Regions from separate parts of the Mycobacterium lentiflavum genome, predicted to be linked through region 2. Evidence: riboswitches for the same ligand, from Rfam matches in the RefSeq annotation. Region 2 holds a riboswitch; the other holds the start of a gene.
What was found. A riboswitch is a leader RNA that binds a small molecule or an ion and turns the genes downstream of it on or off. The one in region 2 is predicted to bind magnesium.

Region 1: it holds a riboswitch for magnesium, as region 2 does, so the genes downstream of both, MJO58_RS01405 (hypothetical protein) here and MJO58_RS11740 (Rv1535 family protein) in region 2, are expected to answer to the same signal.

The regions. Positions count from the first base shown of each region.
Region 1 covers NZ_CP092423.2:284,363-299,720, forward strand. The annotation lists gene MJO58_RS01380 (thiamine pyrophosphate-binding protein) at 1-429, shown strand, start outside; gene MJO58_RS01385 (aldehyde dehydrogenase family protein) at 473-1,903, shown strand; gene MJO58_RS01390 (hypothetical protein) at 1,988-2,248, opposite strand; gene MJO58_RS01395 (SGNH/GDSL hydrolase family protein) at 2,162-4,141, shown strand; gene MJO58_RS01400 (O-methyltransferase) at 4,146-4,805, opposite strand; M-box (ykoK) riboswitch at 4,938-5,165, shown strand; gene MJO58_RS01405 (hypothetical protein) at 5,274-5,648, shown strand; gene MJO58_RS01410 (NRAMP family divalent metal transporter) at 5,757-7,400, shown strand; gene MJO58_RS01415 (NADP-dependent oxidoreductase) at 7,404-8,357, opposite strand; gene MJO58_RS01420 (hypothetical protein) at 8,485-9,081, shown strand; gene car (carboxylic acid reductase) at 9,091-12,660, opposite strand; gene MJO58_RS01430 (L,D-transpeptidase) at 12,816-13,571, opposite strand; gene MJO58_RS01435 (LysR family transcriptional regulator) at 13,762-14,694, shown strand; gene oxc (oxalyl-CoA decarboxylase) at 14,678-15,358, opposite strand, start outside.
Region 2 covers NZ_CP092423.2:2,455,827-2,471,184, forward strand. The annotation lists gene MJO58_RS11720 (amino acid adenylation domain-containing protein) at 1-4,170, shown strand, start outside; gene MJO58_RS11725 (glycosyltransferase family 2 protein) at 4,213-5,106, opposite strand; gene MJO58_RS11730 (carboxymuconolactone decarboxylase family protein) at 5,395-5,964, shown strand; gene MJO58_RS11735 (NAD(P)H-dependent flavin oxidoreductase) at 6,000-7,124, shown strand; M-box (ykoK) riboswitch at 7,296-7,466, shown strand; gene MJO58_RS11740 (Rv1535 family protein) at 7,745-7,993, shown strand; gene ileS (isoleucine--tRNA ligase) at 8,340-11,510, shown strand; gene MJO58_RS11750 (peptidoglycan DD-metalloendopeptidase family protein) at 11,599-12,819, shown strand; gene MJO58_RS11755 (hypothetical protein) at 12,809-13,828, opposite strand; gene MJO58_RS11760 (dTDP-glucose 4,6-dehydratase) at 13,999-14,949, shown strand; gene MJO58_RS11765 (class I SAM-dependent methyltransferase) at 14,938-15,358, opposite strand, start outside.

The DNA of each region.
Region 1 (15,358 bases), 2.2 Mb from region 2:
GCGGTCGGAGCGTCCGTCGCCGAGGGCGGCAAGCGTCCGGTGATGCTGCTGACCAGCGACTCCGCGTTCCTCTTCCACATTGCTGAGTTGGAAACCGCTGCGCGGCAAAATCTTCCGCTGGTGTGCGTGGTAGGCGTCGACCACCAGTGGGGCTTGGAGGTGGGCGTGTACAAGCGCACCTTCTCCCAGCCGTCGCCGCAGCCCGGTGTGCATTGGAGCAAGGACGTCCGGATGGACAAGGTTGCCGAGGGCTTCGGCTGCCACGGCGAGTACGTCGAGAAGGAAGAGGAGATCGGCCCGGCGATCGCTCGCGCCTACGCCAGTGGCAAAGTCGGGGTGGTGCACGTGTGCATCGACCCCAAGGCCAACTCCGAGGAGATGCCCAAGTACGACCGATTCCGGACCTGGTATGCCGAAGGCACTCAGTAGGCAAAAGACGCATTAGGCAAAAGGATTTCGAGAAGGAGGAGCCATGCGCGAATACCTGAACTTCTACATCGACGGCAAGTGGGTTGAGCCATTGCAGCCCAATGCTTTCGACGTGGAAAACCCGGCAACCGAGCAAGTGTCCGGCAAGATCTCGCTGGGCTCGGCGGCCGACGTCGACGTGGCGGTCAAGGCCGCGCGGCACGCCTTCGCCAGCTGGTCACAAAGCAGCCGCGAACAGCGGCTGGACCTGTTGCAGGCGATCCTTGCCGAATACCAGAAGCGCTCGGGCGACCTCGCCGAGGCGGTCACCGAGGAAATCGGCGCGCCGGCGTCGCTGGCCGCGGGGCCGCAGGTCTTTCTCGGCATCGGTCACCTGAACACGGCTATCGAGGCCTTGAAGAACTTCGCGTTCGAGGAACACAAAGGGGCGAGCCTGATCACGAAGGAGCCGATCGGTGTCTGCGGACTGATCACGCCGTGGAACTGGCCGATCAACCAGGTCGCGGTCAAGGTGTACCCGGCGTTGGCGACTGGCTGCACCGTCGTCTTGAAACCGTCTGAGGTAGCACCGTATTCGCCGTACATCTTCGCCGAAATCCTTGACGCCGCGGGTGTGCCGCCCGGAGTGTTCAACCTGATCAACGGCGACGGTGCGGGCGTGGGCGTCGCCCTGGCCAGCCATCCCGACATCGACATGGTGTCGTTCACCGGATCCACCCGCGCCGGTATCGAGGTGGCCAAGCTTGCCGCCTCGACCGTAAAGCGAGTGACCCAAGAGCTCGGTGGCAAGAGCCCCAACATCGTGCTCGACGACAGCGGCTTCGCCGACGCTGTTCGCGCCGGGGTGTCCAACATGATGCCGAACTCCGGGCAGAGCTGTAACGCACCGACGCGCATGCTGGTGCCGAACTCGCGGATGGCCGAGGCGATCTCCATCGCGCGGGAGGCCGCCGAACAGGTCACGGTGGGGCACCCCGACGCAGGGACGACGATCGGGCCGGTGGCGTCGAAGACGCAGTTCGACAAGGTCCAACGGCTGATCCAGCAGGGCGTCGACGAAGGCGCGACCGTTGTGGTGGGAGGCCCGGGCCGGCCCGACGGGCTGGATAAGGGCTACTACGTCAAGCCGACGGTCTTCGCGCACGTCACCAACGACATGACGATCGCGCGCGAGGAGATCTTCGGGCCGGTGCTGTGCATCCTCGGCTACGACGACCTCGACCAGGCCGTCGAGATCGCCAACGACACCGACTACGGCCTGGCCGGGTTCGTCTCCGGAGCCGACCTCGACAAGGCACGTGAGGTCGCTCGCAAGATTCGCGCCGGCTGGGTGACGATCAACCATGCCTTCGACATGAACGCGCCCTTCGGCGGCTACAAGCGCAGCGGCAACGGTCGTGAGTGGAGCGAGTTCGGCTTCCACGAGTATCTGGAAGTCAAGAGCACCCTGGGTTACGCCCCGGACAGGGCCTGACACTCTAGGCCAAGACCGAACACGCCACAGCCGAAAACCGGCGCGTGTCTGCGCCGTATCCGACGCCGTCGCCCCTAAGCTTGCTCAAATCAAGAGGAGGGGCGACGACGTATCGGCAGCAACTACCGCGCCGGGCACCAGAGTGGTCAGGGCGCGCTTAAAGCGGGCACTGAGCCGGACGGGACAGACTCCGCGCCGGCTTTTTCTGCTCGGCAGCATCGTTGGGTAGACCCGGTACGTCGTGTCGGTCGGCTTGCGATTTGGGATAAACCCGAGCAGCGCACCGGGATTCCCGCGCTGGATGGACTTCGTGCGGTAGCGGTCGCCCTGGTGCTCGCCGACCACGGGGGCATCCCGGGCGTGAGCGGCGGGTTTCTGGGCGTCGACGTCTTCTTCGTGCTCAGCGGATTCCTGATCACCTCGCTGTTGCTCGACGAACTCGGGCGGACCGGTCGCGTCGACCTCACCGGGTTCTGGATTCGCCGGGCCCGCCGGCTGCTTCCGGCGCTGGTGTTGATGGTGCTGGCGGTCGGCGCCGCCCGCGAACTGCTTCCCGCGCAAGCTCTTACCGGGTTGCGCGACGACGCGATCGCGGCGTTCTTATGGATGGCGAACTGGCGTTTCGTCGCGCAGCAGACCGACTATTTCACCCAGGGTGCGCCGCCGTCGCCACTGCAGCACACCTGGTCGCTCGGCGTCGAGGAGCAGTACTACTTCGTCTGGCCGGTGCTGCTGATCGTGGTCACCCTGCTGCTGGCCGCGCGGGCCAAGCGCTACTTCATGCGGGCCACGGTCGGCGACGTGCGCTTCGCGATCTTCGTAATCGCCACGTTGGGTGCGTTGGCCTCGGCGGCGGCCGCGATCGTGTTCGTCTCCGGCACCACGCGTGATCGCATCTACTTCGGCACCGACACTCGCGCGCAAGCTTTGCTGGTCGGTTCCGCGGCGGCGGCTCTGCTGGTTCGGGATTGGCCGTCACTCAACCGCGGCTGGTGCATGATTCGCAGCCGTTGGGGACGGCGAGTCGCCCGCTTGCTGCCGATGATCGGGGTAGCGGGGTTGGCGGCGGCGGCGCACTTCGCGTCGGGCAATGTCGCCGATTTCCGTCACGGCCTGCTGATCGGTGTCGCGATCGCGGCGGTCTTCGTGGTCGCACCGGTGGCGATGGAGCAGCGCGGTCTGGTCGCTCGCATTCTCGCCGCGCCACCGCTCGTCTGGCTGGGCACCATCTCCTACGGCATCTATCTGTGGCACTGGCCGATCTTTCTGGCGCTCAACGGCGAACGCACCGGATGGTCGGGACTACCGCTGTTCGCAGCCCGGTGCGGGCTCACGCTGGCGGTGGCCGCCGCGTCGTATTGGCTGATCGAACAACCCGTCCGTCGCTGGCGGCCGGCCCGGGTGGCGCTGCTGCCGCTGGCCGCCGCCACCGTGGCCAGCGCCGCCGCGATCACGCTGCTCCTGATTCCGGTCGGCACCGGAACCGGCCTGCGCGAGACCGGTCTTCCCCCCGGCGTTTCATCGGTCGCCGCGGTGTCGAACGCGCCGCCGGGTGGAAGCCGCCCGGTCGGGCCGCGAAACCCCAACCGGCCGTTCACCGTTTCGGTCTTCGGTGACTCGATCGGCTGGACCTGGATGCACTTCCTGCCGCCGACGCCCGGATTCGCGTTCCTCGACCACACGGTCATCGGGTGCAGCCTGGTTCGCGGCACCCCGTACCGCTACATCGGCCAGACCCTGGATCAGCGAGCCGAATGCGACACCTGGCCGGGCAGATGGGCAACCGAGATCAGTCAGGACCAGCCGGACGTCGCGCTGCTGATCATCGGCCGCTGGGAGACAGTGGACCGGGTCAACGAGGGGCAGTGGACCCATATCGGTGACCCGACGTTCGATGCGTACCTCAACGCCGAGCTGGAGCGAGCACTGAATATCGTGAGCGCCAGCGGGGTTCGGGTAGTGGTTGCCACGGTGCCGTACAGCCGGGGCGGCGAGAAGCCGGATGGCCGGTTATATCCGGAGGATCAGCCGGACCGGGTCAATCAATGGAATGCCATGCTGCGCAAGACCGTTGCTCAGCACCCAAACGTGCAGATCCTGGATCTCAACAAAAAGCTTTGCCCCGACGGCGTTTACACCGCCAAGGTGGACGGCATCAAGGTTCGCAGTGACGGCGTCCACCTCACCCCGGAAGGGGTCAAGTGGCTGACGCCGTGGCTCGAAGAGTCGTTGCGGTAAGCGCTTAGTCGTTGGTGCGGCAGCTGACTTCCATGCTGTCGTTTTCCCGGACCAGGAAATTGAAGCTGGTATAGCCGTTGGCGGGATCGCGTACCCGATCGAGATACGGCGCCATGTCGGGCGCGCTGGCGTTGTCGGCGACCACCAAAGCGCCTGTGGCAAGCCGGGGTTCAAGCAGTTTGAGCACCGGAAGATAGAGATCCTTCCAGCCGTCCAACAAGACGAATTCGACCGGCCCGGTCTGGTCCTCCAGCGTGGTCAGGGCATCACCTTCGAGAATTGTGATGACGTCGTCCAAGCCGGTCTCGGCGAATGTCTTCTTCGCGGCGGCAATCTTGCTCGCACTGAGCTCCGTGGTCACCACGCGCCCCGCGCCGTTGTCGCGGACGGCCGCGGCCAGATGAATGGCCGAGATACCGAACGACATTCCGAATTCGACTACCGTCGTCGGACGGGTCGCCCGGACCAGTGCGTACAGCAGCCGGCCGGCGTCCGGTGTCACCGGGATGTAGAACTCGCTCATCGCCTCGGTGCGTTCCGCGGTGGTCATCGGGCGCTCGAGCTGACCATGGCGCTCACGCAGCAGTGACATCTGGTTCTGCGTCTCGGTGTACATCCGGTCGAGCACGCTCTCGACGCGAGGATCTTGCAAGGTTGTGGCCATGACCTAGAGGGTAAGCCTCAGCGACTTTTACCCGGGCCGTGAGCGCAGACTCGCAGGTGTGACCCAGAACACGCGGGTCGCAATTGTCAAGGAGTTTGACGAGCAATGGGTGTCAGTGCCAGCATGGTTGGGCAAGCACCTCGGTAGGTGAGGCGTCTGCACGGACACAGGCCACTGACCCCGAACGTCGAGAGACGCCCCGGGTCAGGACAGCTCTTCCCGGACACAAGGGTTGAGCCCAAGTGGCTTCTGGACGAGGAGCGATCGCAAGCGCGGCGAAGCCGGGCGCAGCGGGTCGCAACCATCGGCTCATTCCAGATACGCCGTGCAGTGCCGAAGCTCCGACGAGAGGGGTGCGGTCGGCTGGCTCATTGGCCCGGCATCCGTACCTCTCCCGCGTGTGAAACGTGGACACCCGCGCGTGTCATGGCCGTGAGGAGGTGAGGGCGAGATGAGTCCCGGCGATAGTTGCTATCCGACATCCATCTTGAACCGATCCGGTTCCGGCATTTCTTTCTGCTGACGCAGCTCAATTTGGCTGTTCCGCAAGCTGACGGTGGCGACTGCCCCGTTGTATTTGGCGTGCCGACGAACCGCTCGGGCTTCTCTTCCGACAGGGGGAAGACCATGACTTTTGTTGTTGCACAGCGTATTCGCAGCCTTGGAAGGTTGCGCGGACGGTCGATGCTGCGTGCGGGTCGGCTGCTGACAAACAGGTTGTGCACCTTGCACATCCCGACGCCCGAAGAGCGGGCGAACCTGTATGTGTCGCTGACGCCCGTCGCCGTGCTCTCGTCCGCGCCGGGCGGACAATCACCGGGCGGTGGAGGAAACGACCGGTGATTCGTTCCGCCAGCGGTCCCCAGCGGCGGGCGGGGGGTTGGCAGCCCGCCGCTGGGGCGCATTGAACACCCGACTTGGGTAGCCCGACTCCGAGATAGCGAGAATGACATGACGTTGATTTCCCCCGGTCCGCCGGCCGCGCAGGCCGCGTTGGATTCCGCGCACACCGGCGACATCGTCGGAGCCTTCGGCCGTATCAAGCGCGACGGCGCCGGCACGTTGGGCGGGCGGTGGCGCCGGTTACGCACCCTGCTGGTGATCACCGGACCCGGATTGATTGTCATGGTGGGCGACAATGACGCCGGTGGCGTCGCGACGTACGCGCAAGCCGGCCAGGACTACGGGATGAGCCTGTTGTGGACGCTGGCCTTGCTGATTCCGGTGCTCTACGTGAACCAGGAGATGGTGTTGCGGTTGGGTGCGGTCGCCCGAGTCGGTCACGCACGCCTGATCCTCGAGCGCTTCGGAAAGTTCTGGGGCGCATTCAGTGTCGGTGATCTGCTCGTCCTGAACGCCCTGACGATCGTCACCGAATTCATCGGCGTCGCACTGGCGTTGGGATTCTTGGGCTGTCCGAAGATAGTCGCGATCCCAGCCGCCGCGGTCCTGCTGTTCGCCGTGGTCGCCGGCGGCTCGTTTCGGCGCTGGGAGGGGCTGATGTTCCTGCTGATCGCGGTCAACGTCGTGATGCTCCCGATGGTGCTGATGGTGCATCCGAGTCCGAAAGTAGCTGTCGGCGGCCTGGTTCCACAGTTCCCGGGTGGACTGAACTCAGGAGTTCTGCTGTTGATCATCGCGATCGTCGGGACCACGGTGGCGCCATGGCAGCTGTTCTTCCAACAATCCAACGTGGTGGACAAGCGCATCACAGCACGTTGGATTCCTTATGCACGAGCCGATTTGATCATCGGCATCGTCGTGGTCATCGTCGGGGCGACGGCGCTGATGGCAGTCACCGCCTTCGGTCTGGCCAAAACCGGCAGCTTCACCGATGCCGGCGCGGTCGCGAACGCCCTGCGCCACCCCGTTGGCGTGCTGTTCGCGGTGATCCTGCTCGACGGTTCGTTGATCGGGGCCAACGCAATCGGGCTGGCCACCACCTATGCCATCGGTGACGCGATGGGCAAGCGGCATTCCCTGCACTGGAAAATCAGCGAGGCGCCCTGGTTTTACGGCGGTTACGCCCTGTTGCTGGGTGCATCGGCCGCGGTGGCATTCAGCCCTGATCACATCCTCGGGCTGGTGACCCAGGGCGTGCAGGCGCTGGCCGGCATCCTGCTGCCCTCGGCGACCGTATTCCTGGTTCTGCTCTGCAATGACCGTGCGATCCTGGGGCCGTGGGTAAACACGTTGTGGCAGAACGTCGTTGCGTGGGCCATCGTGTGGGCACTGGTGCTACTGTCGCTGGCGCTGACCGCGGCGACGTTCTTCCCCAACCTTTCCACGGCTGCCCTCCAGGGAGGGCTGGCGGCTGGTGCGGCGGTGGGCGTAGCTTGTGGCGCGGTGGCGATTATCGGCGACCAGGGGTACAGCGCTACTCGCGCGGCCAAACTCGCCTTGCCACTCGGCCGGGCCGAAAGCCGAGCCCTGCGTCGGCAGGAACAGCAGACCTGGCAGGCTCCGGACCTGAGGTCTCTTGCCCGCCCGGCTCTTTCGCCGATTCGCCGGACGGGGCTGTTGATCCTACGCGGTTACCTGGTGCTGGCCGTCGTATTCGTGATCGTCAAGATCGTGGAGATCGGCGTCGGCTGACGACTACGGCGAACCATTGGGCAGCAGAACGATTTTGCCGTGCGTGTGGCGGCGCTCGAGTTCCTCGAAGGCGTCAGCCACCCGATCCATCGGGAAGGTCGCGGCGATGTCGAAATCGACGGCACCGCTGGCGATGAGATCGGCGACCTCGGCGAGCACTTCAGGTGTCGAGGCTTCCGCGCTGCCTTCGGTTTTGGCGCCGACTTCGGCTGCCTTCTGGAACGAGATGATGGTGTCTATCCGCTCTGGGGCAACGCCGAGATCGGCGGCCAGCTGGACGTAGTCGGGTCCGAATAGGTCGATGAACGCGTCGATTCCGTTCGGCGCCGCCTCGCGCAGCCGGTCGGCCAACCCTTGAAGATCAGCGCCGTAGCCGATGGGAATGACGCCGTGCGCCCGCAGCCATTCGGCGTTGCCCTCGCCGGCGATGCCGAGCACTCGCGCCTGGCGCAGGACCAGCAGCTGGACGACGAGACTGCCGACACCTCCGGCCGCCGCCGACACGGCGACGGTCTCCCCCGGTTGCGGTGCGACCGCACGCACGGCAGCGTATGCGGTTGCCGCGACGACATAGAGCGAACCCGCTGCCTCCCAACTCAATTGCGGGGGCTTGTGGATCAACTGACCGACCGGGACGGCGGCGTGGGTGGCATGGCTCGATCGCCGGAGGCTGAACCCCAGCACCTCGTCGCCGACCGCGAACCCGGTGACTCCCGGATCGGTCGCCGTCACGACACCGGCGAGGTCGCTGCCTTGCCCGGAGGGAAACGTGGCGGGAAACATTTCGTGCATCGCTCCCGATCGGATCGCGGCCTCGCCGGGATTGATGCCGGCGGCGCGAACCTCGACAACGACCTCGCCCCGGCCGGGTGCCGGCATGTCGATATCTCCCACGTACAGCACGTCACGGCCGCCGTAGCGGTCGAACCGTACCGCGCGCGCCACCTCAGCCGTCATCTCGATCTCCTTACCACTTGAATCGAAACTTGCGCCCCGCCCCTGGCCAGGATAGGCGCGAACCGGCGCCCGTCGACCGGGCGTATGTTCATATGCGCTGGCCCTGTTCTCGACCGAAAGGATGCCCATGCGACGTGCGCGTAGGACCGTCACCGGTTGGGTGGCCGCCGCCACGGTGGTCGGCATCGCGATCACCGGCTGCGCCAACAACGGCAGGACGTCGGCCCCGCCATCCAAGAGCGGCGCTACGTCGGCTCCCAGCACGCCGGCGGGACCTCCGCCGGATTACAGCGGGTTGCTGATCCAGCCCGGCGATCTCGGCGGGGACTTCACGGCGCCGCAACCCCCAGTGCTGAACTCCAACAACACGGCCGGCGTTGCGCAGCTGTTCGTCAATGCGGACAACAGCCGGCGTATCGGCGACACCATTCTGGTCGTCGCCGATCCCTCGATCGCCGCTGCCGCCCTGGAGAACACCAAGACGAACTACACGAAGAAGGTCGCCGGCACGTGGCAGCCCGTCGACGTCGGCACTAACGGTGCGATGATTTCGGGCGCTTCGCCGGATAATTCGCAGGCGATCGCGGTGTTGTTGTTCACCGAGGGCAGGGCGCTGGTCAACTTGGAATTCGACAGCGCACCCAACGACCCGATCGACCCGGCAGTCGCCACCGATGTCGGCCGCAAGCAAGCCGCAGCGGTCAAGAACGGTTTGCACGGTTAGCTTTTCGGGCTAGACCAGCCCGACCAGTCGCAGATCCGCGACGTATTTCTCGATCAGCCGCTCCGACAAGTGCGGAATGTCTTGGTCCACACCAATTTTCGCTGCCTGCACCGCGCCGCGGAAAACGTCCGTAGGCGCCGGCGCTCCCCGCAGGGGTGCCTCGGGCTTACGGTAGACCTCGAGCAACGGAAGCACCGAATGCTGACGCTGTTTGTCCGGTAGCGCCCGCAGCGCCGTTTCGAAACGCCCGAACCATTCGTCGTGGTCGTCGATGCGCCGGATGTCGTTGCCGCCGGCGATCAGCCAGTCGACGAAGACGTCCAGCGAGATGCCGTCGTCATGCGGGTTCATCACGTCGAAGGACCGGAACTCTCCGGCCGTCGCCGTCTGCTCACCCAGCGTGGTCACCGACTCCGCCACGAAGTCGGCGGGCAGACCGTCGTAGTGCGCCACCGCCCGGTTTCCTTGCGAGTCGGTTTGGTAGAACGACCACGGTGCGATACCGGTCACCAGCAAGCTGAAGATCAACCGGGTGAACGCATCCGGGACGTTGAGCTGGCCGGCGTACCGGCTGTGCGCGAGGATCATGTCGGACCGGAACACCGCGGCTGGCAACCCGCATAGGTCGTGCGCCTCCCGCAGCAGCACCTCGCCGCCCCACTTGCTGTTCGCGTACCCGTTTGCGTAGCTGTCGTCGACGGCACGTACCGCGCTGACGGTGCGGATGTCGCCGTCCTCGGCGAACGCGTCGGGATCCACCGACATGGCCACCGCAACGGTTGACATGTACGTGACCGGCTTGATGCGTGTCGTGATCGCCAGGCGGATCAATTCGGCGGTCCCCACGACGTTCGGGCCGAACAGCTGGTCGTACGGCAGTACGTGGTTGACCAGCGCGGCGGGGTGCACGATCATGTCGACGTCTCGGGCGAGGCGCTCCCAAGTCTCTTGGCCCAAGCCAAGATTCGGCTCGGCGATGTCGCCGACGATGACCTCGAGGTGATCGGCCGCCAGGGTGCGGTAGCGCTGCAGCAGTTGTGGATCACCGCTGTCGAAAACACCTTCCAGGCGCTTGGCGGCGGCTTCGGTGTCGGTGCCGCGGATGACGGTGATGAGCTTTCCGCCTCTTTCGGCAAGCCGTTCCAGCAATTCCAGGGTAAGGAAGCGACCCAGATAGCCGTTGGCGCCGGTGAGCAGCACCGTGTGCGGTGTGTCGGTGGCGTGCGGCAGCTTCGGGGCCGCGGCCAGGGTGGGGGCGTCGATGAACTTGTCGAGGGTGAGTTCGGACGCGCGGACTTCGGTGGCGCCGCGGCCGTGCACGGTGGAGAACGTGGGGCGCTTGGCACCCGATTCACGTTCCGATTCCACATATTCCGCGAGTTGACGCAAGTCGGACGCGGGGCTGATGATCTGGCCCACCGGTACTTGCACATCGAAGATGTCCTGCAGCAGGTTAGAGAAGGTCAGCGCGGACAGCGAGTCGCCACCTAGATCCAGGAACTGCGTGTCCGGCTGCGGCGGACCGCCGGGCAGGCCTAGTAACGCCTCGGCGGCGCGCGTCAGGGTGTCGATCACCGGCCGCTCAGCCGCGCCGTCGCGCAGTGCACGCAGTTCGGCGGTGCGGGTGGCGGCGAGCTCGGCATAGAGGTCTTCCAGCCGGGCGCCGTAGTGCTCCTTCAGCTTGGGGCGCAACAGCTTTCCGACCCCGGACAGCAGGCCGTTGTCCTCGCTGAACGGCTCGGAGTCGACCAGGAAGTCGGCGGGCACTTCGTAGGATTGCAGCTCGGCGAGTTTGGCAGTGCGGCGCAGGGATTCACTCAGCGCTGCCTTGAGGCCATCCGGATCACCGGCGAATCGTTCCTCGGCTTCCAGAGTCGGGACCACGACGGCCAACAGGTAAGGCCGTTCGCTGTTGCCGTACACGAAGATCTGCCGCACCAGCGCTGCGCTGCTGAAGACGGCTTCCAGGCGCGCTACCGCGACGAATTCGCCTTGCGCCAACTTCAATACGTTGTTGCGCCGGTCGACATAGACCAGACGATCCGGCCCGACCTCGGCCATCACGTCGCCGGTGCGATAATAACCATCGGGGTCGAACGCATTCGCGGTCACATCGGGGCGTTTGAAATACCCGCCGAATGCGGTCTGGGACTTCACCAGCAGCTCGCCGCGCGGGTGCGGCTTGTCGGAGTGGAAATAACCCAATTCGGGCACGTCGACCAGTTTGTAGTCGAGGATCGGTGGCCGGCTCACCACACCGTCCTTGAACACCATCCCCACCTCGGTCAACCCGTAACCGTCGAGCACATGGGTGTCCAAGCACGACTCGATGAAGGTCTTCATCTCTGCCGCCAGCGGCGCGGTGGTGGAGAAGCTGGTTATCACTCGTCCGCCCAGAAGTTGTTCGCGCAGTTCAGCTTTCGCCGCCGCGTCAGCTTCCTCGGGCTCGGCGCCGTGGTCGATCAGTCGCTCCACCGCACTTTGGTAACGCTGGTAGAGCATCTCGACCACCCGCGGCACCATGCCCATTTCGGTGGGGCGCACCAGATTCCAGTCGTCGAACAACGTGGAGAGGTCACTCTCCGGTACGAAATAGCTGGTGCCACCGGCTTGGAACGACGACGACAGCGGTATCCGTCCGCCCACGTGGTTTAGTGGCATGAAGTTGACGTTGAACACCGGTATATCAGCGAATTCGGGGTAGAGCTCGTTGGTCCACAGCTTCAAGATCATGCGCTCGGTGTACATCGCCCCCTTGGGCAGGCCGGTGCTACCCGAGGTGTACATGATCATGGCCAGCCGCTCGTCGGTTTCGCCGGTGTAGATCGGCTCCTGCGGCAATGCGCGGCCACGCTCGACCAATTCGTCGAAGGTCTCGATGGTGACCGCCATGCCGGCCTCGGCCAATGTCGCCTGCGCGTGCTCGAGGTGCTCCCGCTGATCGTCGATCTCCGGCTGGTAGTCGAAGACCACCAGGCGCCGCAACGATGTGCTGCCCAGCGCGGCCTCGACGGCGAGGTCGAGATATTCCGCCCCGGTGGCGAGCACCTGGGGTTCGATTTCGGCGACGATCGGCTGTAGCCGCGACGCCGTCGCGTTGTGCTGCAGCGGCACCGCCACCAGGCCCAGGTAGCCGGTCACCAGGTCAAGCGTCAAGTACTCGGGGCTCGCGAAGCCGAGAGTCGCGACCACGTCCCCCGGCGTCACTGCAGCGGCCTCGTCGCGGCGCCACGCCGTGGCGACGGCGCGGACGTTGGCCCACAGATCGCGGTAGCTGATCGTGTCGAATCGGGGGAGTAGCCGGGTGGTGGTGCGGCCGGTCGCGGGATCGGTGGTCAACTCGCGAGCGCGCCACCCCAATGCGGGGCGGTCACCGTAGCCTACGACGAACATCTCGAGGATCTGCGGAAGCCGAAGACCGGGCTGGCGAGCCGCGGCTTGCAGCACCAGATCCGGCTTGGCGTTTTGATATTGCGCGTCGGTCGCCTCCAGCCGCCTGATGCGCTCGGCGACTCGTTCTCGTGGGGTGGCCGTCGCACTAGCGCCGGTGCTGGTGTCGCGCCTTGCATCAGTAGTCATGCCAGCCCCCAGGCTCTCGTTCGGACGACTCTCTAGCGCAAACCATTGGCTCGCTATGAGTCTTCCACCCGGTCACTGTGAGCGTCGCCACACCCAATGTCGCCAGCGGCGCGGCATCGCGAATCTTTTGCCCGGACCCTGCGGGCTCGGGACTGCTACGCGACGACCTGAATGGGGTCGCCGACGTTGACGTTGTTGAAATACCACGCGGCGTTGTCCGGGCTCAGGTTGATGCATCCGTGGCTGACGTTGGCGTGGCCCTGTGAGTCGACGGACCAGGGTGCCGAGTGCACGTACACACCGCTCCAGGTGACGCGGACCGCGTACTGAGCGGTGATCTTGTATCCCTCCGGCGAACTCAGCGGGATACCGATCGTCCGCGAGTCCATGACGACGCTGCGTTGCTTCTCGAGGGCGGTGAAGTTACCGATCGGCGTCGGGCGGCTGGGCTTACCCATCGACGCGGGCATCGTGCGCAGAATTTCGCCGTCCCTGCTCACGGTGAAGGTGTGTGCGGAGAGGCTGGCAACACCCAGGAACGCGTCGCCGGTGTCGAAACCCGTTGTCAGTTCCTGCACATCCACCGAAACGTGGCTGTGGGCAGGCCAATACTGGTTCGGAACCCATTGCACGACGTTATTTTCGGGCCACTCGAAGTGTCCGGTGATGTTGCTTGGGGAGGCAACGTGGATGGAGCGTTCGACGGCGGATCGGTTGGTCACCGGCGCGGTGAATTTCACGACGACCGGGTGCGCAATCCCCACCACCGCGCCGTCGGCCGGCAAAATCGAGGCAATGGCGGGGGTGGGCGCGGGTACCGGGACGGAGGCGACCGCCTGGGAACCGGATCCCAGCACGCCAAAACCCGTGATCGCGACCATAACAAATAGATAACGAACCCCACGACGCATGGCGTCAACCCTCCGAGATGGTGCGATCAACACGACGATATTCTACTGGCTGTCTGGCCATTAGCGTTTTAGCAAACAATTACACTGCCGCCCGGTCTCCACGATAACGATCGGATCACCGGTTGAGTTCGATCGTCACCGACTGGTTAACCTCAGCGGAATCGGTGCCGCCAGACCCGAGGAGGTGCGAGTGCTCTTTCGTCAGCTGGAGTACTTCGTCGCGGTCGCCCAGGAGCGCCACTTCGCCCGGGCCGCCGAGAAGTGCTACGTGTCGCAGCCCGCGCTGTCCGCCGCGATCGCCAAGCTGGAACGTGAACTCAACGTCACGCTGATCAACCGCGGGCACAGCTTCGAAGGTCTCACTCCCGAAGGTGAGCGACTGGTCGTGTGGGCCAAGCGGATTCTTGCCGAGCATGACGCATTCAAGGCCGAGGTGGACGCGGTGCGCTCGGGAATCACCGGAACGCTTCGGCTCGGCGCTGTGCCCACCGCATCGACGACGGCGTCGCTGGTGCTGTCGGCCTTCTGCTCGGCGCACCCATTGGTCAAGGTGCACATCAATTCCCGGTTGGCCGCCACCGAAGTGTACCGGCGCTTGCGGGAATTCGAGCTCGACGCCGCGATCGTGCACGCATCGCACGATGACGCGCACGACGTGGACTTGGTGCCGCTTTATGCGGAGCGCTACATACTGCTGTCGCCGTCGGATATGTTGCCGTCCGGCGCAACAACGTTGCGGTGGCCGGATGCCGCGCAATTGCCCCTGGCGTTGCTCACCGCCGACATGCGGGACCGCCAAATCATCGACGAGGCCTTCGCCGGCCACGGCATCACCGTCAGCCCGCAGGTCGAAACCGACTCGGTGGCTTCACTACTCGCACAGGTCGCCTCCGGCAACTGGGCGTGTATCGTCCCGCATACCTGGCTGTGGACCTCGCCGCTGGGTGCAGAGATCCGGGCGGTCGAAATGGTCGATCCGATCGTCAAGGCCGAAATCACGTTGGCCACCAACTCCTCGGGGCCCGGATCGCCGGTTGCCCGGGCGCTCGTCGCCTCCGCGCACGAACTCTCGTTGGACGAGTTCTTCAACGCTGCGCTGGTGGGGGTTACCCGTCGTCGCTGACCTTAGCCGCGCTGGTCGGGTTGAGACTCGCCAGGTGTCCGCTCTCCACCCCGGCCGCCGGGTCGAGTTCACAGTCGATCAGTGACGGCCCGTTCGACGCGAGCGCTTCGGCCAGCGCCGACTGCAGTTCGGCGGGGGTGGTGACGTGATATCCCTTGCCGCCGAACGCCTCTGCAAGTAGCTCGTGCCGGGCTCCGGCGTTGAGCACAGTGGGGGCGGGGCTGTCTCCGGTGGGCTTTTCGTCGCCGCGGTACACGCCTCCGTTGTTGAGGATGACAACGGTCACCGGCAGCCGGTAGCGGCAAATGGTCTCGATTTCCATGCCGCTGAACCCGAACGCGCTGTCGCCCTCGATCGCGACGACGGGCCGGCCCGTCTCGACGGCGGCGGCGATCGCGTAACCCATGCCGATGCCCATCACACCCCAGGTCCCGGTGTCGAGGCGATGCCGCGGCAACTCCATCTCGATCACGTTGCGGGCCAGATCCAGCGCATTGGCACCCTCATTGACGATGTAGACATCCGGATTCGCTTGCAGCACTGAACGAATCGCACCGAGCGCGTTGTAAAACCGCATCGGATGCGGATTTTCGGCGAGTCGCTCGCTCATCTTGGCGTCGTTGCGGGCTCGGCGATCGGCCAGCTCGTCGGTCCATTCCGTCGA
Region 2 (15,358 bases):
ATGGCCTGGCGATACATCCAGCTCGACAGCGACGAAGCCGGCCACGACGAGCAAATCGAGCAGCTATGCGCCGACGAGCGCGACGCGGTCAGCGACCTGCTCGGCCGGCCCGCCTTCCGCGCGGCGCTGATCCGGATCGCCGAAAACAAGCATCGGTTCGTGCTCACCAACCACCACATCGTGATGGACGGGTGGTCGCTGCCGATCCTGCTGCGCGAAATCTTCGCCAGTTACTACGGCGAGCGCCTGCCCGCGCCCGCGTCGTACCGCAGCATTCTCACCTGGCTCGCCGAACAGGACCGCCCGGCCGCGCAGGCGGCATGGCGCCAGATGTTCGAAGGCTTCGACAACCCGACCCTGGTCGGCCCCGCAACGCGGATCGGGCTGGGGCGCCGGCGCGTCGACTCGTACCGGGTGTCCGCCGAGACCACTCGCGAGCTGAGCACGCTGGCGCGCTCCTGCCACACCACCGTCAACACGGTGCTGCAGGCCGGTTGGGCACAGCTGCTGATGTGGCTGACCGGACAGCGCGACGTCGCGTTCGGCACCGCGGTCTCGGGCCGGCCCCCGGAGGTGCCGGGCTCGGATTCGATTGTCGGCCTGCTGATTAACACCGTCGCGGTGCGGGCGAACACGACGGTGGCCACCACGGTCGCCGAGCTGCTCGACCAGCTGCAGACCGCGCACAACAACCGGCTCGAGCATGAGCACCTGGGTCTGTCCGACATTCACCGCGCCACCGGCCACGACCAGTTGTTCGACACGCTGTTCCTGTACGAGAACTACCCGATCGACACGAACGTGCCGGTGGGCGTGCACGAGCTGGCCATCACCGACGTCACGAACCGCGAATACAACCACTACCCGCTTTCCGTGATGGCCTTGCCGGGCCACGAACTAGGCATCCGCGTCGAGTACGACACGGACGTGTTCGACCCGGCGAGCATCGAAACTCTGGTGGAGCGATTCCAGCGGGTGCTGGTGGCGATGACCGCCGACCCGAGCCAGCGATTGTCGTCGATGGACGTGCTGGATGCCGGTGAGCATGCCCGCCTGGACGAGTGGGGCAACCGCGCCGTGCTGACCCGGCCGGCGGAGGGCACGACGATCCCGGCGATGTTCGCCGCGCAGGTGGCCCGGACCCCGGACGGGGTGGCGCTGGTGGACGGCGAGCGGTCGTGGACCTACCGCGGCCTCGACGAGGCGGCCGAGCGGCTAGCGCGAGTGCTGGTCGGTAAGGGCGCGCGCCCGGGCGAATGTGTGGCGCTGCTGTTCAACCGCTCGGCCGAGGCGATCATCGCGATGGTCGCGGTACTCAAGTCTGGCGCGGCCTACCTTCCGATCGACCCGGCGATGCCCGACGCGCGACTGGAGTTCATGCTCGGGGACGCCACGCCGGTCGCCGCGATGACCGACGCGACCATGCGGTCCCGGTTCGACGGGGCCGACCTGCCGGTCATCGACGTCCACGACCCAGACCTGTCGATCCCGTCCGATATCACCTTCCCGGTGGTGACGCCGGAGGACCTGGCGTACACGATCTATACCTCGGGGACGACCGGGGTGCCCAAGGGCGTGGCGATCACCCACCACAACGCGACGTCGTTGCTGGAAGCGCCCGACCCCGGCGCGCCGACCGGCCCGGGCCAGGTGTGGTCGCAGTGGCACTCCTACAGCTTCGACGTCTCGGTGTGGGAGATCTTCACCGCGCTGCTGCACGGTGCACGGCTGGTCGTGGTGCCCGAATCGGCGGCGGCGTCGGCTCATGAGCTACGCGACTTGCTGGTCGCCGAGCAGGTGACCGTGGTGGGTCAGACTCCGTCGGCGCTGGCGATGATGCCGGGCGAGGGGTTGGAGTCCGCGACGTTGGTGATGGCGGGGGAGGCCAGCCCGAACGAGTTGGTGGACAAGTGGGCGCCGGGACGGGTGATGATCAACGCCTACGGTCCGACCGAAGCCACCATCTATGCCGCGATCAGTGCGCCGATGAAGGCCGGCGAGGGCGCGCCGATCGGCGTGCCGGTGCCGGGTGCGGCGTTGTTCGTGCTGGACAAGTGGCTGCGGCCGGCTCCCGAGGGCGTGGTCGGTGAGTTGTACATCGCCGGTCGGGGTGTGGCCGTCGGTTATCTGCGCCGGGCCGGCCTGACCGCGTCGCGGTTCGTGGCGTGCCCGTTCGGCGAGCGAGGCGATCGGATGTATCGCACCGGGGACCTGGTGCGTTGGGGTGCCGACGGGCAGTTGCAGTACTTGGGCCGTGCCGACGAGCAGGTCAAGATTCGCGGTTACCGCATTGAGCTCGGTGAGGTGCAGGCGGCGTTGGCCGGCCTCGACGGGGTGCAGGCCGCGGCGGTGATCGCGCGCGAGGATCGTCCGGGTGACAAGCGGCTGGTCGGGTATGTCACCGTCACGGGCGATGTCGACACCGCTCAGATGCGCGCCCTGCTGGGCGAGCGGCTGCCGGCGTACATGGTTCCGACGGCGATCGTCGTGCTCGACACGCTGCCGCGCACCGTCAACGGCAAGCTCGACAAACGCGCCCTGCCCGCACCCGAATACCAGAGTGCGGTCCGCTACACCCCGCCCGCGACGCCCACCGAGGAGATCGTGGCCGGGATCTACGGCCAGGTGCTCGGCATCGAGCGGGTCGGCGTCGAGAACTCCTTCTTCGACCTGGGTGGCGATTCGCTGTCGGCGATGCGGGTGGTCGCCGCGATCAACACGGCGTTCGATTCCAACCTGTCGGTGCGCACGCTGTTCGAGGCGCCGTCGGTTCGCGCCATGAGCCAGCGCCTGGACAGTGACGTGGATGCCGACGAGACCGATGCCAACGGCCCGAGTTACGTTGCCGTGCACGGCCGCGACACCGAGGAGCTGCGTGCCAGCGACCTCACCCTGGACAAGTTCATCGACGAGACGACGCTGCTCGGCGCTCCGACGCTGCCGGGCCCGAGCGCCGAGGCGCGCACGGTGTTGTTGACCGGGGCGACCGGCTTCCTGGGGCGTTACCTGGCGCTGGAGTGGCTCAAGCAACTGAAACGTGTTGACGGCAAGCTGATCTGCCTGGTGCGAGCCGGCTCCGATCAGGAGGCATGGCGTCGTCTGGAGAAGACATTCGACAGCGGCGACCCGCAATTGGTGGACCACTTCCACCAGCTGGCCGCAGATCATCTCGAGGTCGTCGCCGGCGACAAGAGCGAAGCCAATCTGGGGCTCGACGAGCAGACCTACCAGCGGCTGGCCGAAACCGTCGATCTGATCGTCGACTCGGCCGCCGTGGTCAACGGCGTGCTGCCGTACCGAGAGTTGTTCGGGCCCAACGTCGTTGGCACCGGCGAACTGATCAAGTTCGCGCTGACCTCGCGGATGAAGCCGTATACGTACGTGTCGACCTCCGACCTCGGCCGCCAGGTCGAGCCGGCGCTGTTCACCGAGGACGCCGACATCCGCGTGGTCAGTCCGACCCGCGTCCTCGACGGCAGCTACGCCAACGGCTACGGCAACAGCAAGTGGGCCGGTGAGGTGCTGCTGCGGGAGGCCAATGAGCAGTTCGGGCTTCCGGTTTCGGTGTTCCGCAGCGACATGATCCTGTCCGACGTCAGCTATGCGGGCCAGTTCAACGTGACCGATATCGTCACCCGGATGATCCTGAGCCTGGTGGCCACCGGCGTCGCGCCCGCTTCGTTCTACCGCCGTGACGAGAACGGCAACCGGCAGCGGGCGCACTACGACGCGCTGCCCGTCGAATTCGTCGCCGAGTCGATCGCCACTCTGGGGGCCCAAGTGGTCGACGGGTTCGAGACCTATCACGTGATGAACCCGCACGACGACGGCATCGGCATCGACACCTACGTCGACTGGCTGATCGAGGCCGGCTATCCGATCCAGCGCATCGACGACTTCGCGGAGTGGGTGCGGCAGTTCGAGATCGGCCTGCGGGCCCTGCCGGACCGGCAGCGCCAGCATTCCGTGCTGCAGATGCTGCAGCTGATGCTGCACAACCCTGAGCAGATCCAGCCGCTCGAGCCGACCCGCGGGTCGTTCGCGCCGACCGACCGATTCCGTGCCGCGGTGCAGGAAGCGAAAATTGGTGCGGACAACGACATCCCGCATATCACGGCACCGGTCATCATCAAGTACGTCACCGACTTGCAACTGGTGGGATTGCTCTAGCCGACGGGCGAATGCGCCCCGATTGTCAACTGCTGCAGAGTATTAAGCCGCGTTGGGCTGCTGCACGCCGGGCGCGCTGCGGGCCCTTGCGCCCGGCAGGCGGTCCCGCAGCTTTGCCAATGTGAATTCGTGTCGGTCGGCGTCGTAGAAGAACCGCATCGTCCGGAACGGGTAATACAGCAGCAGTAGGGTGGCAATGGTCGTATGTGCCGTGGGGCTCTTGATGCCGTGCAGTTTGGTCGTCCGCGTGTAACGCGTGGCATACCGGTAGAAATCGCGCGGTGAGTCTTCCACCCGCCGGCCTGAGATAGCGGCGACCATGGACGGTGCGTAGGAAATCACGAAATCATTTTTGAACAGCGTCAGCGCCAGGTCGATATCTTCGTGCAGGCGCACTTCCGGGTCCAGCTGCGTCTTAAGACGGACGCCCTTCCACGCTGTGGCGCGAATTGCCATGTTGCAGCCGAGCAGAAACCGTTCACTGCGGACGTGCTTGTGCAGGTGGTGGCGAAGCGTGGAATCGACCCAGAAGAGGAAGCCCCGAAAAGGCAGGTCGTAAATAGCGATCGGACCACTCGCGGCGTCGATGTCGGGATCCTGGAAGTAGTTGCGAACCTTCTCGACCCAATCCGGCGGAATGACGGTATCGGCGTCAATGCGGCCGAACACGTCGCCGCGTGCATGATCGAAGCCGTAGTCACGGGTGGGCGCGGCGCCCTGGTAGGTGCTCTGGTCGAGTAGCTGGATGTCCAGATGCGGCGCCGCTGCTTGATATTTGCGCACAATCGATGCCGTGTCGTCGGTCGACTTGTTGTTGACCACAATTATTTCGTCCGGCGCTGAGGTCTGATTGATGCACGATTCCAGGCATTTGCCGATGAACCGTTCTTCGTTGTAGGCGGGAATGACGATCGTGACCGAGGGCTGTTGCGCCATGGCTTACACCCAATCTGCGGACGTGGGGGGACAGCCAGCGCCTTAGACAGCCGGCCCCGAATTCAGCTGCGAGGGGCACCAATTCATTGCGCCCTTTTGTTCAAACCGTATTGTGATGGCGACCGGGAAGCGGGGTGAGTAGCCGCATTTTCGTAGAACGTTCACCGGTAAACGCCCGTTGTTCAACACGCGTCTATCTGTGGGCGGCCCCCGATGACTGCCGCGCCCTGAAGCCCGGGTACCGCTGACTACCATTGCAAACGTTCCGCCAGTTGATCGGAGTGCCCGATGACAACAGCCCGTGTGCCGGGACTGCCGCTCGGCGAGGCCAAGGCCGCTGCCGACGAGGCGGCGATACCGGATTACATGGCCGAGCTCAGCATCTTCCAGGTGTTGCTCAACCATCCGCCGCTGGCGCGCGCGGTCAATGATCTGCTCGCGACGATGCTGTGGCACGGTTCGCTCGACGCGCGGTTGCGGGAGCTGGTGATCATGCGGATCGGTTGGCTCACCGCGTGCGAATACGAATGGACGCAGCATTGGCGCGTCGCCACTCGGTTAGGCGTCACGACCGAGGACCTGCTCGCTGTGCGGGATTGGCAACAGCACGAGGGTTTCGGGCCCAGCGAGCGAGCGGTGCTGGCGGCCACCGACGACGTGGTGCGCGACGGCGCGGTCAGCAGCCAAAGCTGGGCCGCCTGCGAGCGCGAATTGCAAGGCGACACAGCGACTCTCGTCGAACTCGTCACCGCGATCAGCGCGTGGCGGATGATCTCGTCGATCCTGCAGAGCCTCGAGGTCCCGTTGGAGGACGGCGTGGCGGGCTGGCCGCCGGACGGGCGTGCTCCGGCGGGCTGATTGCCTTGCCCGGCGATAACTCCTAGCGTCGAGGGATGCGGACCAGAGTCGCCGAGATGCTCGGTGTGGAGTTCCCGATATGCGCGTTCAGCCACTGTCGCGACGTCGTCGCCGCGGTCACCAACGCGGGCGGATTCGGAGTTCTGGGCGCCGTCGCGCACAGTCCGAAACGGCTGCAGAACGAACTGGACTGGATCGAGGAGCAGACCGGCGGCAAGCCCTACGGGGTCGACCTGTTGTTGCCGCCGAAATACGTCGGCGCCGAGAAAGGTGGCATCGACGCTAAGCAAGTCAGGGAGTTGCTCCCCGAGGAACATCGTGCGTTCGTCGAAGACTTGCTCGCCCGGTACGGCATCTCGGCTCCGGCAGAACCGCCGCGGGCATCCGTCGGCGGCCTCAACATCTCACCCAAGGGTTACGAGCCATTACTGGAAGTGGCGTTCGCGCATGACATTCGGTTGATCGCCAGTGCGCTCGGTTCACCCCCGGCCGACCTCGTCGAACGCGCGCACCGCCACGAGGTGTTGGTCGCCGCGCTGGCCGGCACCACCGCACACGCGCGACGGCATGCCGCGGCCGGCGTCGACCTGATCGTCGCGCAGGGCACCGAAGCCGGCGGCCACACCGGCGAGGTGGCGACCATGGTCCTGGTTCCCGAAGTCGTCGACGCGGTCGCGCCGGTCCCGGTCCTGGCGGCGGGCGGGATCGCCCGCGGGCGTCAGATCGCGGCGGCCCTGGCGCTGGGCGCCGAGGGCGTGTGGTGCGGCTCGGTGTGGCTGACCACCGAGGAGGCCGAGACCGATCCGGTGGTCAAGGAGAAGTTCCTGGCCGCCAGTTCCTCGGACACCGTGCGATCGCGGTCGATGACGGGCAAGCCGGCGCGGATGCTGCGGACCGCTTGGACCGACGAGTGGGAGCGGCCCGAAAACCCGGCTCCGCTGGGGATGCCGCTGCAGACCAACCTCGTCGCCGAACCGCAGCTGCGCATCAACCAAGCGGCCGCCCATCCCGGTGCGAAGGCACGTGAGCTGGCAACCTATTTCGTCGGCCAGGTGGTCGGTTCGCTCGACCGCGTCCGGCCGACACGCGCGGTCGTGCTCGACATGATCGAGGAGTTCGCCGACACCATCGGACGGCTGGAAGACTTAGCCGACAACTGACTGTCAGGGCGGGTTCGGATTGGTGTGAACCATGCCACAGCGAGGCGTTCGTCCAGGTCAGGGCTGTCAAACCTGATCGAAAGCTGTGAAGCGGCGTAGTAAACCCATAAAGTTGCGCGACACGGCTTAGATCACATTGACCCGGGCCGGGTGCCTCGTGGAGTATCTACAGCAGCACCTCGTTAGGTGAGGCGGCTACACGAACACAGGCCACTGACCCCGAACGTCGAAAGACGCCCCGGGTCAGGACAGCTCTTCCCGGCTTAAGGGTTGAGTCCAAGTGGCTTCCGGAGTTTCCGGACACGTCGTGTGGTGCCAAAGCTCTGACGAGAGGGGTGCGGATTTCCGGCGGTCGCCGGATTCTGAACTCCTTGTGGTGCGCGCAGATAGGCGCGGGTAACCCGCACGCGTCGTGGCCGTGGAGGAGGTGAGGGACGTATGAGTTCCAGTGGCAGTCCGGATGGATATCCAGCACAGGCTCCGTCCCAATCCGGCCTCCGGCCCGACGCCTCGAGCTAGCGAATCGATTTAGCGCTCAAGCGTTCTCGGATCGGAACCCGGACGGGTCGGGACACATCAGTCCAGTCAGAACCCGTTTGCAATTCCGTTAGGAGACGATCATGACCGCAGTACTCTTCGACGAAGTAGTGGCCGTAGCGCCCGTCCGCAACCTGCGTGTCGTGCGCGACACGGCGCCCACGTCGGTGCCCACGCGGGCGCCGGTGCCCACGCAGGCCGCCCGGCCCGCCGACGCCGGATACTTCGGCGCCGGCGACCCACTGGTGACCGGTGCCGCCCGCCTGCTGAGCGTCCCCGTCCGTCACCTCTACGCGGCGCTGTGGCGCGTCGGGTTCATCGAGGTTCGGTGACGATGGATGTGGCCCAGCCGATGGCTCCAAGGGGCTAGTCGACCGCAGACACGATGTGCGGCCAGCTGGCCCCTTGGAGCCGGCAGTGATTGATTTGCAGTAGTCCGTAGAATCTTGTTCACGGCATCGATCCGGCTATCACCGGGGAGCCTTCGGAAGAACAGCCCGCTCCACTATCGGGGCGGCCCAGTAGAACCGAACGGGGAGGCCCGTCACAGCCTGAATCGAGCGGCCGCGTGCGAGCGTGGCAAGCGGGGTGGTACCGCGGTGCTCGCGCAGATTGCGCGACCTCGTCCCCGGCCTGACCGTAGGCACGCAGGAGACGACGCGCACCGTGACCGACTCAATCAGCGGCGAAGCCGGCGCCAGGGCCTATCCCAAGCTGGCCGGGGGAGCCCCCGACTTTCCGGCGCTCGAACTCGAAGTCCTCGACTACTGGACCCGCGACGACACCTTCCGGGCCAGCATCTCGCAGCGCGACGGCGCCGAAGAGTACGTGTTCTACGACGGGCCGCCGTTCGCCAACGGGCTGCCGCACTACGGACACTTGCTGACCGGGTATGTGAAAGACATCGTCCCGCGCTACCGCACCATGCGGGGCTACAAGGTGGACCGCCGCTTCGGCTGGGACACCCATGGGCTGCCCGCCGAACTCGAAGTCGAACGCCAGCTGGGCATCACCGACAAGTCCCAAATCGACGACATGGGCATCGCCGCCTTCAACGAGGCCTGCCGGGAATCGGTATTGCGCTACACGGCCGAATGGCAGGCCTACGTCACCCGCCAGGCGCGCTGGGTCGACTTCGACAACGACTACAAGACGCTTGACCTGCCCTATATGGAGTCGGTGATCTGGGCGTTCAAACAGCTGTGGGACAAGGGCCTGGCCTACGAGGGTTACCGGGTGCTGCCGTACTGCTGGCGCGACGAAACCCCGTTGTCCAACCACGAATTGCGGATGGACGACGACGTCTACCAAAGCCGCCAGGACCCGGCCGTGACGGTGGGTTTCCCGGTAGCAGCCGGTGGTGCCCCGAAAGGATTAGCCGGCGCTTACCTGCTGGTGTGGACGACCACGCCGTGGACGCTGCCGTCGAACCTGGCCGTTGCCGTCAACCCCGAGGTGACCTACGTCCAGGTCACCGTCGGGGACCGGCGCTTCGTGCTGGCCGAGTCGCGCCTGGCGGCCTACGCAAAAGAACTCGGTGAAGAGCCCGAGATACTTGGCACCTATTCGGGCGCCGACCTGCTGGGCACCCGCTACCTGCCCCCGTTCCCGTATTTCATGGACCCAGAACCAGGGCGAGCCAAGGCGTTTCAGGTGCTGCCGGGCGACTTCGTCACCACCGACGACGGCACCGGAATCGTGCACATGGCGCCGGCCTACGGTGAGGACGACATGGCGACCACCGACAAGGTGGGCATCGTGCCGGTCACGCCGGTCGACTCCAAGGGCCGCTTCGACGTCACGGTCCCGGATTACCAGGGGCAGCACGTCTTTGATGCCAACCCGCACATCATCCGCGACCTGAAGAACCAGAGCGGTCCGGCGGCGGTGAACCAGCCGGTACTGATCCGTCACGAAACCTACGAGCATCCCTACCCGCACTGCTGGCGATGCCGCAATCCGCTGATCTACCGGGCGGTATCGTCGTGGTTCGTCTCGGTCACCGAATTCCGGGATCGCATGGTGGAACTCAACCAGCAGATCACCTGGTACCCCGAGCACGTCAAGGACGGCCAGTTCGGTAAGTGGCTGCAGGGCGCGCGTGACTGGTCGATCTCGCGAAATCGCTACTGGGGCAGCCCGATTCCGGTGTGGAAATCCGATGACCCGGCCTACCCGCGCATCGACGTCTACGGCAGCCTCGACGAGCTGGAGCGGGACTTCGGGGTGCGGCCCACCAACTTACACCGGCCCTACATCGACGAACTCACCCGGCCCAACCCTGACGATCCTTCCGGAAACAGCACGATGCGGCGCATTCCCGACGTGCTCGACGTGTGGTTCGACTCGGGATCGATGCCGTATGCCCAGGTGCACTTCCCGTTCGAGAATGCGGACTGGTTCGCGGGCGGGGCGGCCGGAGAGGGTGGGCACTATCCGGGTGACTTCATCGTGGAATACATCGGGCAGACTCGTGGCTGGTTCTACACGCTGCATGTGCTGGCCACCGCGCTGTTCGACCGGCCAGCCTTCAAAACCTGTGTGGCACACGGGATTGTGCTCGGATCCGACGGGCAGAAGATGAGCAAGTCGCTGCGCAACTACCCCGACGTCAGCGAGGTGTTCGACCGCGACGGCTCCGACGCGATGCGCTGGTTCCTGATGGCCTCACCGATCCTGCGGGGCGGCAACCTGATCGTCACCGAACAGGGCATCCGCGAGGGTGTGCGCCAGGTGTTGCTGCCGCTGTGGAACGCCTACAGCTTCCTGGCTCTTTACGCGCCGAAAGTCGGCACCTGGCGTACCGATTCGGCACACGTGCTGGACCGCTACATCCTGGCGAAGGTGGCCGTGCTGCGCGACGAGCTCACCGACTCGCTGGAGGTCTGCGACATCTCCGGGGCCTGCGAGCAGCTGCGCCAGTTCACCGAGGCGCTGACGAATTGGTATGTGCGACGGTCACGTTCGCGGTTCTGGGAGGAAGACACCGACGCGATCGACACCCTGCACACCGTGCTGGAGATGACCTCGCGACTGGCGGCACCGCTGCTGCCGTTGATTACCGAGATCATCTGGCGTGGTCTGACCGGCGAACGTTCGGTGCACCTGACGGATTGGCCGCAGGCCGGCGCGCTGCCCGCGGACGCCGATCTGGTGGCCGCGATGGACCAGGTTCGCGAGGTGTGCTCGGCAGCGTCGTCGCTGCGCAAGGCCAAGAAGTTGCGGGTGCGGCTGCCACTGCCGAAACTGACTGTGGCGGTGGAGGATCCGCAGCAGCTGGTGCCATTCACCGACTTGATCGCCGACGAGCTCAACGTCAAGCAGGTGGAACTGACCGACGCGATCGACACCTACGGCCGCTTCGAGCTCACCGTCAACGCCCGGGTGGCCGGGCCGCGGCTGGGCAAGGACGTGCAGGCCGCGATCAAGGCGGTCAAGGCCGGCGAGGGCGTCGTCAACCCCGACGGCACCTTGACCGCCGGGCCCGCGGTGCTGCAGCCCGAGGAGTACAGCTCGCGGCTGGTGGCCGCCGACCCGGAGTTCACCGCGGCGCTGCCCGGGGGCGCCGGCCTGGTGGTGCTGGACGGCACGGTGACCCCGGAGCTGGAGGCCGAAGGTTGGGCCAAGGACCGGATCCGCGAGCTGCAGGAGTTGCGCAAGTCGACCGGACTGGACGTCTCGGATCGCATTCGCGTCGTGATGTCGGTGCCCGCCGAACGGGCCGACTGGGCGCGCGCGCACCGCGACCTGATCGCGGGTGAAATCCTGGCCACCAGTTTCGAATTCGGCGATCTAGTGGATGCGGCGGAGATCGGCGACGGCGTGCGGGTCGAGATCGCCAAATCCTGACCGCGGACGTCGCGGTGGCACGCCGCGCTGCCTGTCGTCAGCAAGCGGTAGCGTCCGGTTAGGGGAAACCAACACGGGAGAGGCGTCGTTGCGGATACTGGGCGTGTTCCGGGTGCACAACGGTGCCGACGTCTTGCCCCGCGTCCTGGACGCGTTGGCCGGGTGGTGCGACGACATCTACGCAATCGACGACCGCAGCACCGACGACAGTGCGGAGATCCTGCGCCGGCACCCCGCGGTGACCAACCTGGTGCGGGCCCGCCCCGACCTGCCCCGGACGCCGTGGCTGATCCCCGAACCGCCCGGGCTGGAACTGCTGTACCGGATGGCCGATTTCTGCCGGCCGGACTGGATCGTGATGATCGACTCCGACCAAATCGTCGAGGCGGACGTCGATATCCGCGAGGTATTGGCGGGCACGCCGGACGACGTCGCGGCGCTGATGTGCCCGATGATCCCGGCCTGGAACGACCCGGATTATCCGGACATGATCCCCGTGATGGGAACGGCGGAATCGGTGCGCGGGCCGTTCTGGCGGTGGCGACCCGGGCTGCGGGCCGGCACCCGGGTGATCCACAACCCGCACTGGCCCGCCAATATCACCGAGCACGGCCGCATTGGCCTGGTGAACGAGATCCGGTTGCACCACACCGGATGGGCAACCCTGGCCGAACGGATCGGCAAGGTCGAGCACTACCGCAAGATCGATCCGGACTCCGAGTTGAACTACGGCGTGCCCTACGACCGCGCCCTGCTGTTCGGCTACGCCTATGAGGAGATCGAACTGCTCAAGGCCGACTACCGGCGTCGGGTGCGTGGCGACTTCGACCGGGCCGAGCCGGGCACCCGGCTACCCATCGATCGCGACAGCCTGGCGGTCGGTTCCGGCTACGGACGCCGGGCCGCGTCGTTTCATCCCGGCGTCGACTTCGCCGCGGATCCCGGCACCCCGATCCATGCGGTGACGTCGGGAACCGTCTCGGCCGTGCGCGATCTCGGCCCCGACGGGCTTCGGTCGGTCACCGTCTCGTGCCGCGACCTCGAGACGGTCTACGTGTTCCGTCCGGGCGACGAGAGCCGGATCGCCGTCGACGACCGGGTGGCCGCGGGAGCACGGATCGGCGCCCTCGGCCCGGAAACCCAATCCCGAGACGGCTTCTTGCATTTCGAGGTTCGCGTCGACGGTGAGCACACCAGTCCGGTCCGCTATCTGGCCAACTTGGGGTTGCAACCGTGGCCTCCGGCCGGCCGCCCGCGACCGGTGTCGGGGACCTTCCCGGCGTCCTCGCCGTGCACGATCACCGGGTGAGCTGTTCGAGCTGTTCGAGCAGCCCGCGTGCGGACCGAATCGCCGAGCGGACCTCCTGTAGCACCTTGGCAGGATGCTGCTCGTCTTTTTCGCCGAGCCGGTTGTAGCGCTCGACGCCGAAACTCGCTGATGCCACCCGTATCCCGAACGGCACCGCCAACGATCGCAGCGCCTCGAAGTGCAGGTAGTGGCCCACCGGTTGGCCGGTCACCATCAGACACGACGAGCCACGCATGCCTACCGTCCGAGCGGCGAAGGTGTAGGTGTCCGACGAGTTCGCCCGGCGACGGTCCGGATCCGGCGATGGCGTCTCGAGCAGCGTGATCGGCACACCGAGCTCGTTGCTCGCCGGCGCGAAGCGCCATACCGTCTCGTCGCCCTGCGGCTTGCCGACCCGCCCGCGCACATGCTCCATCAGCTCGCGGGTGTCGAGCCCGAACGCGTCGGCCGCGCCGAAGGCCATCAGCTCGAATTCGGTGCGGGCACCCGGCGCACACGCGTCGATCGCATCCTGCTCGGAGTCGAGCACGGGCCGGGACGCGGCGGCCAGCACCACGTGGCCGACGCGGCGGCCGGTGGCGATCTCACGCGCATACCGGGCGCGCAGCAGGTTGGTGTATCGCGCGCCGCCGATGACCAGGATGTGATCGAAATCCGTTCCTTCAGGCAAGGTTTCGCCCGTCACGCCCAACGCGGCCGTCGCCGCCTCGATCCTGTCTTGCTGCGCGGCAGGCAGGGGCAACCGAGGGATCAGCCACCTGGCCGCGCCTGCGGCGTCCTGGCTGCTGAGCCGTTCCGCGGCGGCTGCGCGGGCCCGGCCCCGATAGTCCCACGCGTTGCTGAACTCGTCGAGGAACGCCAGCCGGTCGCTCAGGCTCAGTCCGTCAGGGATGGCACCGCCGAACAGCCCGACGAGCTCGGCCAGCGCGGGGTGGGCAGACCACGACGCGACCTGCTGCTCGAGCTCAAAGGTGTCGATCGCGGCAGACCCGGCATGTGGCGAACACACGTGACGTTCTCTGTTCCTTCGAAAGCTGGGCGCTCGTTGGGCGATTCACAACGTACCGCCAATCCGCGGCACCCATCGCGCACTTCACGGAATTTGCATTAGCGACAAATCCGGCCCGTGCAATGGCTAGGATGCGCCACAACACGCATATGACGGGAGAGCGGAAAGTCGTGCGAATTCTCGTAACTGGCGGGGCGGGCTTCCAGGGCAGCCATCTGTCGGAGGCCCTGCTCGCCATCGGACACCAGGTGACCGTCCTCAACACGTTGTCCATTGCTGCCAAGGAAAATCTGCGTAGTTTCCAGATGAACGAATCGGCGGACGTCGTATTCGGTTCCGTGACCGATTGGGAGTTGGTCAGCAAGACCGCGCGCGACCACGACGTCATTTTCCACCTGGCGGCAAATGTAAACGTGGACAAGTCACTTGACGATCCTCGAAGCTTTCTCGAGACCAATGTGATGGGCACGCACCACGTTCTCGAGGCCGCACGCGAATACGGTTCGCGAGTCATCTTCGCGTCGACCTGTGAGGTGTACGGAGACGGTCACAGCCTGGCCCCCGATGCGCTGCTCGACGAAACGGCAGAACCGAGACCGAACAGCCCATACGCCGCGTCGAAGGCCGCCGCCGACCGGCTGTGTTACTCGTACTTCCGCTCGTATGGCATGGACATCGCGATTGTTCGTCCGTTCAACATCTTTGGTGAGCGACAGAAAAGTGGAGCCTTCGGCGCGCTGATTCCGATCCTGGTGCGCCGCGCCATCGCCGGTCAGGACCTCACCGTCTTCGGCGACGGCTCCGCGACGCGCGACTACCTCCACGTCAGCGATGCGGTGGACGCCTACCGACTGGTGCTCGACACCCCAGATCTCAAGGGCCGCGCGATCAACTTCGCCAGCGGCACCAATACCCGGGTACGCGACATCGCCGAATACATCGCCGCGAGATTCCACACCCGAGTGGTCAACGGACCCGCGCGCCCGGGCGAAGTGAGCCGATTTCCCGCCAGCATCGCGCTGGCACGCAGCATCGGGTTCGCGCCGAAGGTCGACATCTGGGCAGGCATCGACCGCTACATCGCGTGGGCCAAGGAGCAGCCGCAGCAACTAGTCGGCTAGTTTGACCGCGCGCCAGCGCAGCCGACCGCCGCGCACCTCGACCTCGACGTGGCCGAATCCCGCCGCGCGCAAGCGATCCGGCAGGGTGTCCGGCGAGACGGTGTTGCAGATGTCGCGAAAATGCAGGATCCGGAAGCGCAGCGAGTTCACGCTGTCGCTGCCGGCGAACACCCCGCCGGGGCGCAGCACCCGGAAAGCTTCGGCGAACAACCGGTCCTGCAGTTCGACCGTCGGCACGTGGTGCAGCATCGTGAACGACACCACCGAGCTGAACTCGTCGTCCGGCAACCCGGTCGCAGTGGCGTCGCCGTTGATGATTCGCGCCCGGTCGCCGTAGCGGCGCTGCAGTCGCTGCGCCATCGGCGTGTCGATCTCCACCGAGGTGAGCTTCGGCGTCTTGTCGAGCAGC